3 linked regions of the Desulfosediminicola ganghwensis genome follow. The protein of the gene in region 3 interacts with the protein of the main gene of each other region in a pairwise test. Links are inferred from orthologs where the notes say so. Each region holds a gene or a part of one and is shown on either strand. Other genes may lie near its edges.

Region 1 (5,448 bases), 1.2 Mb from region 3 along the record:
CCAACAGCAATTACATATCTTACCCAGGGTTTCATTTCTAATGTCAGTGTCGCAAAACTGGCAAGATGCGGCTCAGCAATGATTTCCAATATACGTTGTTTTAGATCAGGCATATCATACGTCCTTTCGGCAGTGCTCAGAGGTTCTTGTAGGTGACAGTATCCGTCATAATCAATTTCGCTTATCGGCAGTTTTTTTGCAACCAATCCAATTGTTATCGCTTTCCGATAGCAGCCACGTAGATAGTTGCCTCATGTACCCCGTCAATTTTTAGAATATCATTCATCTCGGCATCAAAAAAAGCTGCAACCGGACACCCCCAGGCATCATTCGCTTCAGCTGCAAGCAGAATATTCTGACAGATATGAGCTGATTCCATGAAAATGAACCGGAGACCGCGATCGCCATATCTGGGTAAAGTTCTCATAAAAACTGCTGTCCAGATAAATATAACAGCAGCCTGGGAGAGAAATGTTTGATCGAGGCACGCCCTGGTGATCTGGCTCCCCAGATGCCCCTCCTGAAGGTATTCGAGGGCCAAGTTGGTTACATCGAGATGATACAGGCCGGGAGAGAGAGTGTCGACATTCTGAACAGAGAGATAGGTTTCGATGGGGTAGAGAGCTCCGGCTGATGGTGCCGTACGAAAAAGCCTGTCTCCGGCTGCAGCTGTTACTCCTTGTCCTGCCCAGACAATGTGGGCGAGAGAATCAAAAGCTATTGGTGCTTTTGAATAAACCCGACCAGATCTCCTCTTTTTAAGCAATTTGTTCAGATCGGGTTCTTGAGGTGTGAAGCCGCTGCTTTTTTCCGGCAGATTAAAGCGTTGAGCATCGGGATAGGTTTTAAAGGGTGGGGCGGCTTTGAGCATCGGCGATCTCTCAGCTTTCAATCCGTTTCTTGAGATACTGCTTTTTTGCATAAATTGCATCGAAACCATATCTCCAGACGCCATATCGGCCCCTCCTTAGCTTGCTTGATCTTTGCCAGCCAACTGCCCGCAGGCTGCTGAAATATCTGATCCTCTGCTATTTCTTATAAAGACTGAATAGTGAGCGTCCAGCAAGATTTTCTGAAATGCCAGCATCCTGTCACGAGGTGGACTCTTATAGGGAAGTTCAGCACATTCATTGTACGGCAACAGATTGATTTTGCAGGGGATACCTCGAAGTTTTTTAGCCAGTATTCTGGCATCCTTATCAGAATCGTTAATACCTGCAAGCAGAATATACTCGAACATGATTCGTCTACGCTTCGGCATGGGGAAATCCCTACAGGCCTGCAACAACTCGTCGAGTGAATATCGTTCGTTGACAGGCATAAGTGCATCACGGGTGTTATCGTCCACCGCGTGGAGGGAAATTGCCAGATTGGCCTTTGAGTTTAAGCCAAGCTCTCTCATTTTCGGCACAATTCCGCAGGTGGAAACTGTGATCTTGCGAGCAGTCAGGTCGAGGCCTTTCGGTTCCGTAAGAATAGAGAGCGAAGTGATAACATTCTTCAGATTATTGAGTGGCTCTCCCATGCCCATATATACCAGGTTTGTCACCCTGTCGGGGCCGATGAGATCTTCCTCCGGCTGTGCCAACAGATAATCCCGTACTGCACAGACCTGGTTTACGATCTCACTTGCGGTGAGATTACGTTTGAAACCCATTGTTCCGGTAAGGCAGAAAGAGCAGTGCATAGCACAACCAACCTGGGACGAAATGCAGAGCGTATTTCGATCTGGCTCTGGAATGAGCACCGATTCTATAATGTGTCCGTCATCGAGAATAAAACCGAACTTCACACAACCGTCCGATGATTTCTCAATAATCGGATTCGTAAAACTCGATAAGTATGCGTGTTCTGCCAATACTTTTCGAAAAGATTTGGCAAGATCGGTCATTTCGGCAAAATCATTTATCCCTGGCCGATAGAGCCATGCCATGATCTGTTTACCTCGAAATGCCGGTTGTCCCAGGCTCTCCACAAACTGAATCAGCTGTTCCTGGTCAAAATTACGTAAATCTGTCTTTTTTTCTGTCATAACCTTCTAAAACCTTCAGGTACAAGCTGGTGTGTATCCTGTAATCCATCATCAATCATTTCCAACATTTTCTCCCTGTCTCTGGGCACCCGTCCCATGATCGGCAGATAATTGGAGGCATGATTGGCAAAAAACTGACTGGCCGTATCGAGATTGTCTATCAACAATCTCAATTCTTTTAACATTTCAAATGGCTCGAGTAGCTCAAACCGGCCATCGCGATAGAGTCTGGCAAGCTCTGTATTGTCGAGCAGCATAAGAGTCAGAGCAGCAATTCTTTTGGGTTGCATCTTATTCAAGACTTTTGCAGTCTCTATCGCATGCTTGCTGGACAATTCACGCCCGGCTAAACCTAAAATAACCATTGCGGAAAGAAACAGCCCGGCCTCTCTGATTTTTTCGGACGCTGCAATCATGGACTCAGCCGTTTCGCCTTTTTTTACTAAAGCGAGCACCTTGTCATTACCGCTCTCCAGACCAAGATAGACCCGATCAAGTCCTAGCTTTTTCAGTTCAACGAGCTGTTCGACACTTTTGCTTCGTATTGACCTGGCGCTGGCATAAAGAGATATACGGTTTACCCATGGGAGTTTTATCCGAATATCTGAAAATATTTTTTTTAATCTCTTAAAGGGGATAACAAGTGCGTCACCATCTGCAAGAAAGACCTTGTTCTGATTCCGGCAATATTGCGCCGCAAAATCTAAATCACTTTGCACAATCGGATCTTCTTTGATTTCAAAGCGCTTATCTTTGTAAGCACCGCAAAAAGTGCACTTGTTATGTGAGCAGCCCACAGTCACCTGAAGGATGATCGAATGAGCTTCGCTCGGTGGACGGATGATTTGTCCTACGTAATGCATAGTCCTCTTTAAATAAGATATTTGAAGAAATGAAAATCAACCAGCTTAGTTCAGCGCAGCGGCGAATTTATCACTGCTTTTGGTGTGATTCAGTTGTAGTCTTTAGAAATCTATAGACCTAAAAGGGCCGGGATAACGTGTTGTATCCCAGCCCGAAAACATTACAGCAACACCCCATGTTAAGCACATCTGTTATGCGGGATTTTTTGCCTCAAACTCTTTCATAAACTCAACCAGTTTGACAACGCCTTCCCTTGGGAATGCATTATATATGGAAGCACGACATCCACCTATGGAGCGGTGGCCCTTGAGTCCGTTAAGTCCGATTTCGGCTGCTTCGGCGATAAATTTTGCTTCAAGTTCAGCCGTGGGAAGGTTGAAAGAAATATTCATGATTGATCGTGAATCAGCATCTGAATGACCACGATAATAGTCAGTGGCATCAATAGCAGTATAGATGAGAGCTGCCTTTTCCCGATTGATTTTCTCCATCTCCGTGACACCACCCTTAGCCTTCAGCCATTTCAATACTTCAGCCACTATGTAAATGGGAAAAGTAGGGGGGGTATTGAACATAGACCCTTTATCCGCATGGGTCTTATAGTTCAGCATGGTAGGCGTACTCTCAGGTGCTTTACCAAGAAGATCTTCCCTGATAATCACCAAGGTAACACCAGCCGGCCCAAGATTTTTCTGGGCACCCGCAAATATAAGACCGAATTTGGAAACATCTATCTTTCGGGCAAGAATGTCGGAAGACATATCACAAACAAGCATCTTTTCAGTTTCCGGCATCTCATGAAACTGGGTGCCGTAGATGGTGTTGTTCGAGACAAAATAGAGAAATTCTGAATCATCTGCGACACTGTATTCCTGCTGCTTTGGCACGCGATTGAAACTATCCTCTTCACTGGAAAATGCCACATCGACATCACCGAAAAGCTTTGCCTCTTTAATGGCCTTTTTTGACCAGGTGCCGGTATTGAGATAAGTTGCCTTTTTCCCAACCATAAGATTCATCGGCACCATAAAAAATTGGCTTGAAGCTCCGCCCTGAAGAAAGAGTACTTTGTAGTTATCGGGAATCGCCATAAGCTCGCGCAAAAGCGATTCGGCATCTTCGATAACTGCCATGAACTCTTTTGAGCGATGGCTGATTTCGATGAGTCCGATACCTGAATCCTTGAAATTGACAATATCTTTGCTTGCCTGCTGCAGAACTTCGTAGGGAAGGGTGGCGGGCCCTGGACTGAAATTAAAGACTCTCTCTGGCATTTTAGGATTCTCCTTGGATAACAACACAATTTCCTTACTGAAAACTGTTAACTTAAATCGTGTAATTGTTCTGTCGTAGTGCTTCGTAGAGGACGATACCCGCGGTCATTGCTAGATTCAGACTCCTGATATCAGGACTTTGCATGGGTAACGTATAGCAACGGTCAGAATACAATGTTCTTATCTCTTCAGGCAACCCTTTTGTTTCTCTGCCAAAAATAAGGAAATCACCGGGTTTGTATTGTGCGTCTGTAAAAGGCTTGTCAGTTTTTGTGGTGAAAAAGTAGAGCCTTTTTTCATCCTGCTGTTCTAAAAAGTCATCAAGGCTATCCCAGTAAACAATGTCTACATATTGCCAATAATCGAGCCCTGCACGCTTTAAATGTTTATCATCAGTGGAGAAACCCAGTGGATGAATAAGGTGAAGAATGGTTTTTGTTGCTCCGCACAGCCTGGCTATAGAGCCGGTATTTGGTGGAATTTCAGGTTGAACGAGTACTATGTTAAATGTGTTTGCTGAATCCATCACTTTACTTATCCGATTTGATTTACATGGGTTTTAGCATTTACCGAAAGCACCTTGTACCCATCAAGGGATGTTCGGTAACATTTTTTGACTGGAAGCAAGGTTTATACAGCCAGATTTCAGGCAACACAAGGAAAAAACGTTCCTTTTGGCTAATCGAATTCTGACAGCGGCAAATGAATATTGCAATAATCCCTTTTCAAGATACATTCTAGGAGACTGTCGGACTATTGCGATTTTCACTCAAATCGAGGCATCGAAGGAAAAATAAGCAGAGCCATATTTTTGACATTGCGAGCATTATTTTTCATTCGATAACGATGAGTTAGTCAAAAAGGGTTTAATCCAACAGACTCCTGGTGACTTCTGATGCGATAGATTAGATATCCATGCGGTTCAATCTTCTAATTGTGAGATTAACGTCAGATCTAATGAGAGAATTTCGTAATCTAGATGCTAATCAGCTGATTCTGCTCGTATTAGCTGCCATATACCTGATAACCCAAGCTTTAGGTCAATTTTACTCTGAACTGGGGTGCAGCACTGTCGTAACGGAGAAGGTAATGCTTCGTCAGGTAAATGGTGAGTTGACACTTGTAAATGAGCAACATGATGAATCCGTTGATGATGATAGAGATAGAGCTTCTCATCTGACACCGTTTTTCTTTGAACCTGTACCTATCAATAGCGCTGACTACTCGCTTCTGTCGACACTGCCCGGGATCGGTCCTGCCATGGCAGAACGGATAGTG
Region 2 (5,410 bases), 370 kb from region 3 along the record:
TATACATTTCACGCAAGATTTTTTTACGGTCAGTGAGGTCAACAAAAACTACTTCAAGTTTTTGAAAATCCACGCTCGGCTCAACCTCTATTTCCTGAAACATGCCACGCTCCATGATGCGAACATTGGAGACACGCCCCAGCGGAATACCAGCCGGGAATATACCACCGATACCGGCAGTTACAATATAATCACCTTTTGCGACATCATCATTTTTCAGAACATACTGCAGTACGTAGCCATGCTCTCCGGCACCTTTTAAGATGCCGCGCACTCTGTTTTTCTGAAGCATTGCATCAATTGCACTACTGGGCGCATTTGCCAGCAAGACCTTGGAATAATTTTCAGAAGCATGAATAATCTGGCCTACCACCCCGCGCGGATTGACCACCACCATACCCTCAACCACATCATCTTCCGAGCCACGGTCAATAATTATAGTCTGGAACCAGAGTGACGGATCTTTACCCACAACTCGTGCGGTTATACGGCCAAACCCCTCTTGCTGTTTGAACTCAAGCAACTCCTCGTAGTGTTTGTACTTCTGATACCCTTCCCGACGTTCGCTCAACTCCAGCATGTACTTATCGACCAACGCCTTCAGCCGTTTATTGTCTTCTCTGACTTCGATCAGGGCTATATAATCGTCTTTTATCGCCGCGACCCCGGATAATGAGTGCGTGACCGCTGATTGCAATGGAGCTATCAGGTCAAGCGTTACCCTGTGCAACGCCCCAAAGCGCCCGCCCAGCATTGAGGCAAGCAAAAGAAGGCCCACCACCAGCAGAGTCCCGAACAATAGCAGGATTCGCACTGAAAGCAGGCCAGATTGTCCATTTCTCGCTTTCGCTCGATTTCTCACGGATCTCCACTTAACATTCATCGGCTAGAAACCGATACCACCTTGGCGTCCAACCGCCAGGTTGAACCGATACATTCCAACACAACCTGCCAGGCGAAAAAACGGCCTGTGCAAGCCGGTTAATAGATGGTGACTTCTCGCAGAATATCCAGATTGTCCAGAGCCTTGCCCGAGCCAAGTACCACTGAAGAAAGCGGATCATCTGCTACGATAATCGGCATTCCTGTAGCCTCTTTCAAGCACTTATCAAGATTCTTCAACAGTGCTCCACCACCGGTCAGCACAATTCCCTGATCGACGATATCAGCAGCAAGTTCTGGTGGAGTCACCTCAAGTGCCACCCTTACGGCCTCAACAATCACGTCTACCTGCTCGGCAATTGCAGACTGAATCTCGTCGGCTGAAATAGTGAGAGTTTTCGGAACACCTGAAACCAGGTCGCGTCCCTTGATTTCCATGGTCTCGTATGGCTCTTCCGGCATAACATTACCGATAGTGGTCTTAATCGACTCTGAAGTTCTCTCACCAATCGCCAGGTTATGTTTGCGCTTGATGTACTGCAGAATAGCCTCATCCATCTTATCGCCAGCAACACGAACTGATTTGGCATAAACAATTCCGGCAAGGGAAATCACTGCAACCTCTGTGGTGCCACCACCGATATCGATGATCATGTTCGCTGTCGGCTCAGTAATAGGCAAATCTGCACCGATCGCGGCTGCCATTGGCTCTTCGATGAGATATACTTCGCGGGCACCGGCCGACTCTGCAGATTCTTTTACCGCACGCTTTTCCACCTGGGTAATTCCGGATGGAACCGAGATCATAATACGCGGATGAACAAGGGTACGCCTGTTATGAACTTTGTTGATGAAATAACGTAGCATAGCCTCAGTCACTTCAAAATCGGCGATTACGCCATCCTTGATCGGCCTGATTGCTTTGATGTTGCCCGGTGTCTTGCCGAGCATCATTTTCGCCTCCTGCCCAACTGCAAGCACTTTGCTCATCCTGCCATCCTGGCGGACCGCAACAACGGAGGGCTCACGCAACACGATCCCTTTACCTTTGACGTACAACACACAATTGGCTGTGCCTAGATCTATTGCAAGATCGTTAGAGAGCCAACCAAAAAGAAAGTTAAATGGTGAATACATACAGCCTTCCTTGGAGTAAAAAAACCACCTTCAGTGGGGAAATTAGATGATCAATTCAGCGGGATATCGACTTGGTGTTTTACCCCCCTCAATCGCGTAAATTCAAGGTCTCTAAGAGATCACTTACAAAACTCCAAACCATAACAAACCACCATAGGGTTTGGCAACAAATTAGGTGTCGGCTACAATAATAGAAGAAATTTCGTTGACAGCGATTTCAAAGCCAGGTATATAATCGGTCACAAATTGCAGAGAGCAAAATGTGGGGCTATAGCTCAGCTGGGAGAGCGCTTGAATGGCATTCAAGAGGTCGGCGGTTCGATCCCGCCTAGCTCCACCACAGATATAAAAAGGTTACACAATTAATTTTGTGTAACCTTTTCTTTTTGCGTCACACTTCACTTTCCATCATCCCGTCGTCCGACTCAGCACACATTTGCCACACTGGCTCCACACGAACAACAGCATCATCGATGCACAATCAAATACACACCCATAGTTTAATTTTAACTACTTATGGTATGCCCTGCCCGATAGTAAGCACCCTTGCTGCACATTCCCTCATGACAAAGTATACATGCAGACCCAAAAAACATTGGTGCAGTGATAATCATCGCAGGGGATTGAATAAGCTCCCTCATCTGAAATAAGAAAAATGAAGTGTTCCTCACATGACCCTTTTAATCCGGTTATGGAGCACAGAGCTTAAAGAAGCTTTTGAACAGCCACCGGAACCGAAAGCACATAGGGGCTATGTTCCCGCAGTGCATCAGAGATTGCGTCTCGTGCCATCCGCGCAGCCTCCATCGTTTCGTACTCCCCGTAGAACACATACACCTGCCCGGAATTTTGTCTGTCTTCCAGGATGAAAAAGTTGTCGGCTTCCTGTCTATATTCTTCGGCGTCAAGCATCTGCTCAATATTTTCCTGCGCATTTTCGGCTGAGAGCACCATGAGCTGCATGGTATATTTGCTGTCACTTTCACCATGCAACCAGTTCTCACCTGCGGCCAGGCGGCGGAAGTATTCATTCTCCAAGCCCGGATCTGTTACCAAATCAACTTTTGTTACCGAAGACTCAATAACAGCACTCTCCATTTCAGGGACTTTCTTGATATTCGAACCCTGTATATTGATACTTGAGACGGTAGCTTCAGCTGGTTTTATTACTTTTTTTGGCTCTGCGCTCACGGTTCCGACTGTATCCTGTCCCGCCCTCAAATGTTCTGTACTGGCCGGTTTTACTTCAGTCATCTCAGTTACAGGCGCACCGGGCTGAAACTCAATGTTTTCGGTGGAATCGTCCAGAGACTTTTCAAATATCAGGTCTATATCCTCATTCGAGAGACCTTCAACGACACTCTCTGCTTCGGTTTGAACAGTGCCGTCGATCTCAGCCACGATCTCTTCTGCCCCGCCCTGTGATTCAGATGATTCGGTTTCTTCTGCCACAATCCTTTTAGCGGAACCTTTTTTCAGAGTCACCGGCTTGCGCGTTACCCGCTCTTCAATAATTTTTTTCCCAACTGTGGGCTGTGGTACTATGCTGACTACTTCCTTGACGAAATCGTCATCACCAATGATCACCGAATTTTCTTCCTTATCGGCTTCCTCAGCATATGCCTTGGACAGATCTGGTTTAACTATCTGGCTGGAGTCTTCGGACAGGTCTGCAACTCCTGACGCTTCCTGTTTCAATGTACTCGCTTCGGCGGCGCCTTCCGGCAATTCTGATTTGAGAGCAACCAACTCATCAATCTCTATTTCATTTATTGTGGTGGGTTCATTTTCTAAACCGGCACTATTATCAACAATAACATCATGCCCTGCCGGTGTACCTTGTTCAGGCTGTTTTCTTTCTGTGAGACCGATTTCGGCTGATGCCTGCTCTAATATTGTTTCAGGTTCTTCAATAATAGGCCGCTGCCCGGCAACAGCTTCAATTGGTTCGTAGCTCTCTTTTTTATTGCCTGTCACCAACACAAAAACAACAGCAAGAGTGGCCACAATGGCTCCACCTGCCATCAACATCTTCTTGTTTGAATAACCGCCAGGCCCAGGTAGTACTGCCCCTTTAATCCCTGCTCCGGTTCCACCCTCGCCGCTTTCTGCATTTTCCAACATGACACAAAAGGAAGCCCCTGAGTTTCCTCGTTTCAGCACTTCGTCTGCGCAGCTATTGATCTTCCTGAAATTTCCCCTCGAGACCTGATTAATTCGCGCAACAGCTTCCGTAGTAAACGAACCGGCATCGACTTGAGCCAGACGCCCTGTACACATTTCAATATACAGGGCGGTCTCAGACTCACTCAGCGGTTGCAGACCATAACGTTTTTCAACAACCTCATTCAGATTACAAATATGCAACTGTTCCAAGTTCTCCAACAGGCCAGGCCGGCCTATAAAGAGGATCTGCATACGGAAATTGTTAGCGTTAACCATGTCCAGCATTTTACGAATGCGCTCGAGTGTAGCCAGATATATTCGTTCTGCGCCATCGAAAACCAACGTCAAACGCTCAGGTAAACTTGCTGCTGATTCGGCGATCTCCCCCACCGCCGCCGCGACGCCTTTTCTTGTAAGATCTGTCACCTCGACCCCGACAATCCGGGCAACGACCTTTACAACATTTTCAAATGACAGCACAGTCTTACTAAAATATATCAGCCGGCAGCCATCAACTGATTCGTTGGCAACCATCTTACCTATTACCGATTTGCCGCTTCCCGCCTCTCCGGTTACCACCACCATTGGCACGCCTTCCGCCAGGTCCTGCCTGATATTCTTCAATAGATTCAGACGCCCTATCTCGGGATGAAAATTTTGCGGAATAAACTCCTCAGAAAAAGGTGAAAATTCCTTAGGGGTGGCCTCTGTCATTTTGTCGTCTATCTTCATTTCTCTATATCCATCTGGAACTGCCGCCCTTAATCATAAACCAGACATTTTGCAGCAATTCCAATCTCGCTGTAACGTTCAATTCCTGTTGTCCTTTCACTTGGAACAGGTACAACCATTCACCTAATCCTGCCATTATATGACCAATCGCGCACCAATCCTACCATTGTCGGCACTTCGCTTCAACCGCTCTGAAATCGATCCGGCAGTTCGCTGCCTTCAATATCCATAATCGCCTGGTACAACTTTATTTAAAAGATGAGCTTTTCCGGCAGGTCTCTTGTTGGTACGTAACAGGCTCTGTGTTTAATATTTTAATGAGTATTTTACGATACAGATGCATTTTCCCTCTGCCGATTGCTCTGCATCGCATATTATTGACATCCTGGAAAACTACGGTTAACTTCATTCATGCCAGTATTTCAACTAACAGATAATATTGTATTTCCCCACCCTGACCTCGCAGAGGATAGCGGGCTGCTTGCCGTAGGCG
Region 3 (6,641 bases):
GTTTCCAGCCTTTTCCTCGCTCTCGGTGGGCCCGGTTGGGTGGGGATGTTGCTGGCGGATCTATCTTTTTTCAAGGTACGCAATATACAGTATTCGGGTTGCAGGGTTGTTCCGGAAGAAGAGATCCGACAGCTATCCGGCATAACCCTGTACCAGACCAGTCTGCTGGGCCTGGACCAGGCCAGGGTGGTCAACAACATCGGCAAGCATCCCTGGGTGAGTCAGGTCAGTATAAAACGAAACTGGCCGACTGATATCGCCATTTCGGTCAAAGAGTACACACCGGTTGCCTTGATGAATGTGGTCACCAGCGGCAAACCACAGCTCTATTATGTCGACCGGTACGGATTGCCGTTTTTGCGGGTTTCAGCTGAGGATGATGTTGATTTTCCCGTTATCACCGGCCTGGATCGCGTAAACGATGAGCAGGAGAAGAAAGCGATTTTCAGTGATGTTTATGATTTCATCCGGGTAGTGAGCCAGAATAATCCGAATCTTCCGGCCCAGTCGGTATCGGAGATACATATAAATGAGAGAGGCGAGCTGGTTGTTTATCTGGTCGATTACAAGTTCCCTATCTTTTTTGGCAGGGGTGAAATTAGACAAAAGTATTCTCGTTTGTTGAGAGTGCTTGATTCGTTGTACAGAGGACGGGGAAAAGGAGTTTTACTCTCAGGTGTGGAGTATATCCGAATGGACTATTACAACGGTAAAGTGTTGGTTGCACAGAGTGAGTCGAGTTGACGAAATGAGAGAAAACAAAGAACTTGAGTCGGTCGTACACGAACCGGTAGACGAAATCGAGCCGGTAGATGAACAACTTGAACCGGTTGAGAGGGAGTTTGGTGATATCATTGTCGGTCTTGATATCGGTACCACCAAAATCTGTTGTATTGTCGGTGAGGTCTTTCCGGGCAGGGTTGACGTAATCGGCACCGGCACAGTACCGTCAAACGGTCTCAGGAAAGGTGTAGTCGTCAATATCGAGTCAACCGTGAACTCCATAAAGGAGGCGGTGCGCCTGGCGGAAGAGTCGGCTGGATGCAATCTTCGTTCGAGTTATGTCTATGTCGGCATCGCAGGCAATCACATTAAAGGTTTTAATAGTCCGGGTATTGTGGCGGTAAATAATAGGGAGATCAAAAAGTCGGATATTGACGATGTGATCAATGCCGCCAGGACTGTGAAAATTTCCGAGAACCAGCGCGTTATTCATGTAATGCCACAGGAGTACATGGTTGATGATCATACCGGCATTCAGAACCCTCTGGGGATGACCGGTGTAAGGCTGGTAACAAATGTACATATCGTCACCGCGGATATCGGAGCAGTACACAATCTGGTGACCTGCTGCAACAAGGCAAATCTTGAAGTTGCCGAGCTGGTACTGGAGTCTATAGCTTCAGCCCATGCGGTCCTCAGCCCTGATGAGATGGAACTAGGGGTAGCGCTGGTTGATATTGGTGGCGGCACTACAGATGTAGCGGTTTTTTGTGAAGGTACCATCCGTCATACCTGTGAGATTGGTCTCGGTGGACACAACCTTACCAACGATCTCTCTGTGGGGCTCAGGACTCCCCTGCAGGAGGCGGAGCGCTTGAAGGAAGATTATGGTGGGGCTATCTCATCAATTATCAAGCCGAATCTCGTGGTGGACGTACCAACTGTCGGAGACAGACAGCCCCGAAAGGTTACCCAGAAGGTGCTGGTTGACATTCTCGAGGCCAGGACCATTGAAATTCTTGAAATGATTGATCGGGAGCTTGTTGCCAGTGGCCAGAAAAATAAGATAAATGGCGGTATCGTCATCACTGGCGGAACCGCGCTGCTGGCAAATATTATCGATTTAGCAGAACAAATTTTTGATTTGCCTGTCCGTATAGGATATCCGTCAGGTGTTTGTGGTAAATTGGACGAGATTCACTCGCCACGTTGTACTACCGCGACCGGCCTGGTGCTATTTGGCAGGAACAAAAATAGCGAAATTCAGAACAGGGAACCATCGGCTCTGGACAAGCTGAAAGGCTGGGTCAAAAAAATCATGTGACTGTAATTTTTTGTTTATTGGAACGGGTGTAAGTGCTATATTATGCACTATTTGAATGTTATGGTTGTCGCATTACCCAAGCGATAATCTAATTGAGTAGCAGGGGGAACCGTATGCCGTTCAGAATGGCAGAAGTAGAAGGTGTAGCAGTCGTAAAAGTAATCGGTGTCGGCGGTGGTGGCGGCAATGCGATCAACACCATGGTTACCAATCGACTGCAGGGTGTGGATTTTATCGCAGCCAATACCGACAAGCAGGCCCTTATGCAATCAAAGGCTGATGTCTGCTTGCAGCTTGGCCCAAGTGTTACCAAAGGGCTGGGAGCCGGCGCCACGCCGGAGACCGGAGAGCAGGCTGCCTTGGAATCCCTTGAGGATATTAAGGAATCGCTGAAGGGTGCCGACATGGTTTTTGTCACGGCAGGATTGGGTGGTGGTACCGGTACCGGTGCAGCCCCGGTTGTGGCAAAAGTCTCAAAAGAGCTTGGTGCGCTTACTGTTGCAGTGGTGACCAAACCATTCAACTTCGAAGGCAAGTTCCGCTCGAAGAATGCCGACCTGGGTTGGGATGAACTGCAGAAGTATGTCGACACCATTATAACCGTGCCCAATGACCGTTTGTTGTCGTTGATGCAGAAAAACAGCAAACTTTCGGATATGTTGAGCATGGCCGATGATGTGCTGCTGCAGGCGGTGAAAGGTATAACCGACCTGATCAATGTGCCGGGGCTTATCAACGCCGACTTTGCCGATCTCAGAACCGTAATGAAAGAAGTTGGTCCGGCGGTTATGGGGTCAGGCGCTGCGGTTGGAGAGCATCGTGCGGTTGAAGCGGCACGCAAAGCTATCGACAATCAGCTGTTGGAAGATTTTGGTATCGATGGTGCCCGTGGCCTGCTTATCAATATCTCCGCTTCCGAAGAGACCTTTTCCATGTCTGAATTTATGGAGGCTTCACAACTTATCCAGGAACGTGTGGATGAAGATGCCAAGGTTGTAATCGGTGCACTTTATGATGACTCTTTAGATGATGAACTCCACGTTACTGTAATTGCCACCGGTGTGGGTGATATTACCGGCAAGAAAGAAGCTATCGCCAAGGTAAATGAACTGCACGTAAAGAGAGCTGACAGGGAGCATATATCAGCCGGAGAAATGGATACGGTCAATTCATCAGCTAAACCTGCAGCACCAAATAGACATAATCCAAGAGTGACGAGGTTGCCGGGTTCAAATTTCGAGACCTCTGACCCCTTTGGGGTGCATAAATCCAGTGATGCTGAAGCCAAGCGGGATATTCCTTCCTGGCAGAACGAGGATCAGCTGGAGACACCGGCGTACTTACGCAAAAAAGCCAATTAGTTTTGAGGGCATACGTATCAGGAAGCAGTATAAGAAAGCACAGGGGTATTCGAATAAACGAGATGCCAGGCTGACCCTGGAAAAAGGCAGTTACCTGAAAAAATGGACAGGGCGATTGCCTGTTGCCCTGTTGTATCCAAACACTTACGAAGTGGGTATGTCCAGTCTTGGTTATCAGCTGGTCTATGCCCTGCTCGCTGAAGATGATCAATTGGTCTGCGAGAGATTTTTCCTTCCTGAAAATGGAGAACCGCTGCGTTCCATGGAATCACAGCGGCCCCTGAACCATTTTCCACTCATCTTTATTTCCATCAGCTTCGAGCACGATTATCTGAATCTTGTGAAGATGTTGCGAGCGGCCTCAATAGAACCGTTTGCCGGCAACAGAAGCGAGAGTATTTCCAGCGAGCAGCCACTGGTTATCTGTGGTGGCGTCGCCACCTTCATGAACCCTGAACCATTGGCACCATTTGTAGACCTGATGATTCTGGGTGAGGCAGAACCTGTTCTGCCTGGGTTGGTTCAGGAAATCGCTGATTCCTATGAGGGAAAAACGCGCAGTGAATTGCTGAGGTCTTTAGCCACCACTCGTTCCAGTTGTTATGTGCCGGGCCTGTATACACCAGTTTATGATGAAGACGGGCTACTCTCCAGCTATCAGGCAGAGGCAGGGATTCCTCAGCATGTGACCAAATCCGTGGTGGAGAAATCCCCTGTTGCCGGGCATTCCCAGCTTATAACGCCGGAAGCTGAGTTCTCAGAGATGCATCTTACCGAGCTGGGTCGCGGCTGCTCCCGTGGTTGTCGTTTTTGTGCAGCCGGTTTTATTTATCGTCCACCGAGGCTGTGGGATGGCGATGCTGTGGTGGAAGGGCTTCGGGCACGCTACAGTGATGTTGATCGTGTCGGTCTGCTTGGTATGGAGATGGCGAACAGTGAATCTTTAGAGATGATCAGTGATTATCTGCGAGAGAGCGGTTGTGCCCTTTCATTTTCCTCTCTCAGGGCTGACAGACTCAACCAGCCTCTCATCGACCTGCTCTCGGCAAGCAAATTGAAAAGCGTGGCCATCGCCCCGGATGGTTGCTCAGAACGTCTGCGACGGGTTATTAATAAGGGACTTGATGAGCAGGATCTGCTCGATGCCGCAGAACGGTTGGTTGACGCCGGCATATTCAAACTGAAGCTTTACTTGATGATCGGGCTTCCCACAGAGAGTGACGAGGATCTGCAGGAAGCTATTGATCTGGTCAAAAAGATCAAGGATCGAATTGATCCCATTGGCAAAGCACGCGGCAGGCTCACCGAAATAGGCATCTCGGTAAACTGTTTTGCGCCGAAGCCCTGGACTCCCTTTCAATATCATCCCTTTGGCATGAGTGACCCACTACCGAAAGGTGAGTTGGGTGATAGTAAAAAAGTGGTCATGGAGTTGAAGCGCAGGCAGAAATTGCTGCGCAGGGAACTGTCGAAAATTGCCAACGTACACCTGCAGTTTGACAAGCCGGAGAGTGTATTGTTTCAGGCGGTACTGGCCAGGGCGGATCGTCGTATCGCTACGGTTTTAAATGATATGGCGGAACGTGGTCTAAACTGGAAACAGGCCATGAAAAAGAACGCGCTCACCCCCGAGCAGTTTGCCATATGCGGTTTTGATGAAAGCAGCTGGTTCGGCTGGTATGTCATTGATCATGGTATAAAGCACGATTATCTCTGGTGCGAATATCAGCGGGCCTTTGATGAAAAAACGACCAGTGCCTGTGACACCTCAATCTGCCGCCGTTGCGGTGTTTGCAATGAATAAAGAGGCAACGAGGGTTGCTGAGGAGATAAAGGCCCGCCAGAAGAAAAAGACTCTGGATGCGGGCTTGCAGCCGTTTACCCTGGTCAAATATTTCACTTTTTCCAGTTTGTTCTTCATTCTCATCTTTACGCTCTTCCTTTCCTGGGCAATTTCCAACAATGCTCGCAAAGTCATGCTCAAACAGAGTGAAGAGTATTCCATGGTGTTGGCTGAAAACCTCAATCAGCAGGTGTTTCGACGATTTGTTCTGCCGACCGTTGTTCGTTATGGAAATATTGCCCTGAGCCATCCTGAGCAGTTCGCCAATCTCGACGCCATTGTTCGAGGTGTTATTCAGGGGATGAAGATCGAGTCGGTGACTATTTACGATTCCTCAATAAATATCATTTCATATTCGACTATTCCGGAAATGGTGGGGCGAAAAAATCTTGGTGGGCCTGAGTATGAATTCGCTCTCCAGGGCATAGCCAACTCCAGGCTGCACTATGAAGGTAGTGTGTTGAACTTACTACCGGTCAATCAACCTCCAAGTTGTGAATTATCGAGCTACATACCCTTCAGGCAGGTCAGGGAAACAGGAGAGGGGACTGAGGCGATAATGGGCGTAATTGAAATCGCCAAAGACCTCAGCAATGAGTACACCAATATTATCAGGCTTCAGGGCAGCATTATTGCGGTATCCAGTGCGGTAATGATGGTTTTGTTTCTGGTCCTTCGAATGATTGTTGCCAGAGCAGGCAGGATAATTGAATCCAGGGCTCTCGAGCGGTTGCGCCTTGAGGAGAAATTGAATCAGGCTGAGCGACTCGCCCACCTTGGTACCATGGTGGCCACGGTTTCCCACGAGATTAAAAGTCCGCTTGGCATAGTGCGCAGTACCGCTGAGATACTTGAGAAGCGTATTTTAAAGGTCGCCCCGGGGAATGAACATCTGGCCAGGATTATTGTCGATGAAACCAGTCGCTTGAACGATATTGTTATAGAGTTTCTCGATTTTGCGAGACCTCAGGCGCCAAAGCTGGCAATGGGCGATGTTAATGTCCTGATGGAAAAAGTGCTCAATTTTGCTTCACCCATGATCAAGGAACAGAATGTCGAGCTTGAAATCGATCTGGCGACCGACCTGCCACTGATCCCCATAGATGACGCCCAGCTGTATAGAGCGCTCCTTAACATCCTGATAAATGGTCTGCAGGCTATGGAACAGGGTGGTAAGCTGAAGGTCGCAACATTGGTAAATTCATCAGAGAATCTGGTCATTGCCATAGAGGACAGCGGGCCGGGCATGGACAGCGACAAACTTGACAAGATTTTCACCCCGTTTTTTACTGATAAGCACAAGGGTACCGGTCTCGGTCTGGCTATTACCAAAAATATAGTAGAAAGTCATAACGGTGCCATCCACGTCGAGAGTACTCTAAATGAAGGC

What was found. Proteins that work in one complex are often made in the same cells at the same time.
Region 1: the proteins of ftsZ (region 3) and rlmN interact in binary tests that used the Escherichia coli proteins (3 or more experiments, as listed by UniProt). The link is inferred for Desulfosediminicola ganghwensis from one-to-one orthologs.
Region 2: the proteins of ftsZ (region 3) and FCL45_RS22145 interact in binary tests that used the Escherichia coli proteins (3 or more experiments, as listed by UniProt). The link is inferred for Desulfosediminicola ganghwensis from one-to-one orthologs.

Annotation. Positions count from the first base shown.
Region 1 is NZ_CP050699.1:3,504,541-3,509,988, reverse strand. Bases 1-2,986 are described here. They hold rlmN (dual-specificity RNA methyltransferase RlmN), read right to left. Parts: upstream 2,033-2,986; coding sequence 968-2,032; downstream 1-967. Other genes in these bases: FCL45_RS14925 (radical SAM protein), read right to left, coding at 2,029-2,895; FCL45_RS14935 (SagB/ThcOx family dehydrogenase), read right to left, coding at 215-955; FCL45_RS14940 (pyridoxamine 5'-phosphate oxidase family protein), read right to left, coding at 1-113. In the rest of the region: serC (3-phosphoserine/phosphohydroxythreonine transaminase), read right to left, coding at 3,088-4,170; tRNA (uridine(34)/cytosine(34)/5-carboxymethylaminomethyluridine(34)-2'-O)-methyltransferase TrmL, read right to left, coding at 4,223-4,696; FCL45_RS14910 (helix-hairpin-helix domain-containing protein), read left to right, coding at 5,260-5,448.
Region 2 is NZ_CP050699.1:5,122,161-5,127,570, forward strand. Bases 1-2,948 are described here. They hold FCL45_RS22145 (rod shape-determining protein), read right to left. Parts: upstream 2,020-2,948; coding sequence 982-2,019; downstream 1-981. Other genes in these bases: mreC (rod shape-determining protein MreC), read right to left, coding at 1-862; FCL45_RS22155 (AAA family ATPase), read right to left, coding at 2,725-2,948. Outside these bases: more of FCL45_RS22155, read right to left, coding at 2,949-4,917; aat (leucyl/phenylalanyl-tRNA--protein transferase), read left to right, coding at 5,329-5,410. UniProt on the Escherichia coli protein: Forms membrane-associated dynamic filaments that are essential for cell shape determination. Acts by regulating cell wall synthesis and cell elongation, and thus cell shape.
Region 3 is NZ_CP050699.1:4,754,486-4,761,126, reverse strand. Bases 1,452-4,284 are described here. They hold ftsZ (cell division protein FtsZ), read left to right. Parts: upstream 1,452-2,160; coding sequence 2,161-3,408; downstream 3,409-4,284. Other genes in these bases: FCL45_RS20440 (radical SAM protein), read left to right, coding at 3,566-4,284; ftsA (cell division protein FtsA), read left to right, coding at 1,452-2,047. In the rest of the region: FCL45_RS20455 (cell division protein FtsQ/DivIB), read left to right, coding at 1-744; more of ftsA, read left to right, coding at 749-1,451; more of FCL45_RS20440, read left to right, coding at 4,285-5,212; FCL45_RS20435 (two-component system sensor histidine kinase NtrB), read left to right, coding at 5,148-6,641. UniProt on the Escherichia coli protein: Essential cell division protein that forms a contractile ring structure (Z ring) at the future cell division site. The regulation of the ring assembly controls the timing and the location of cell division.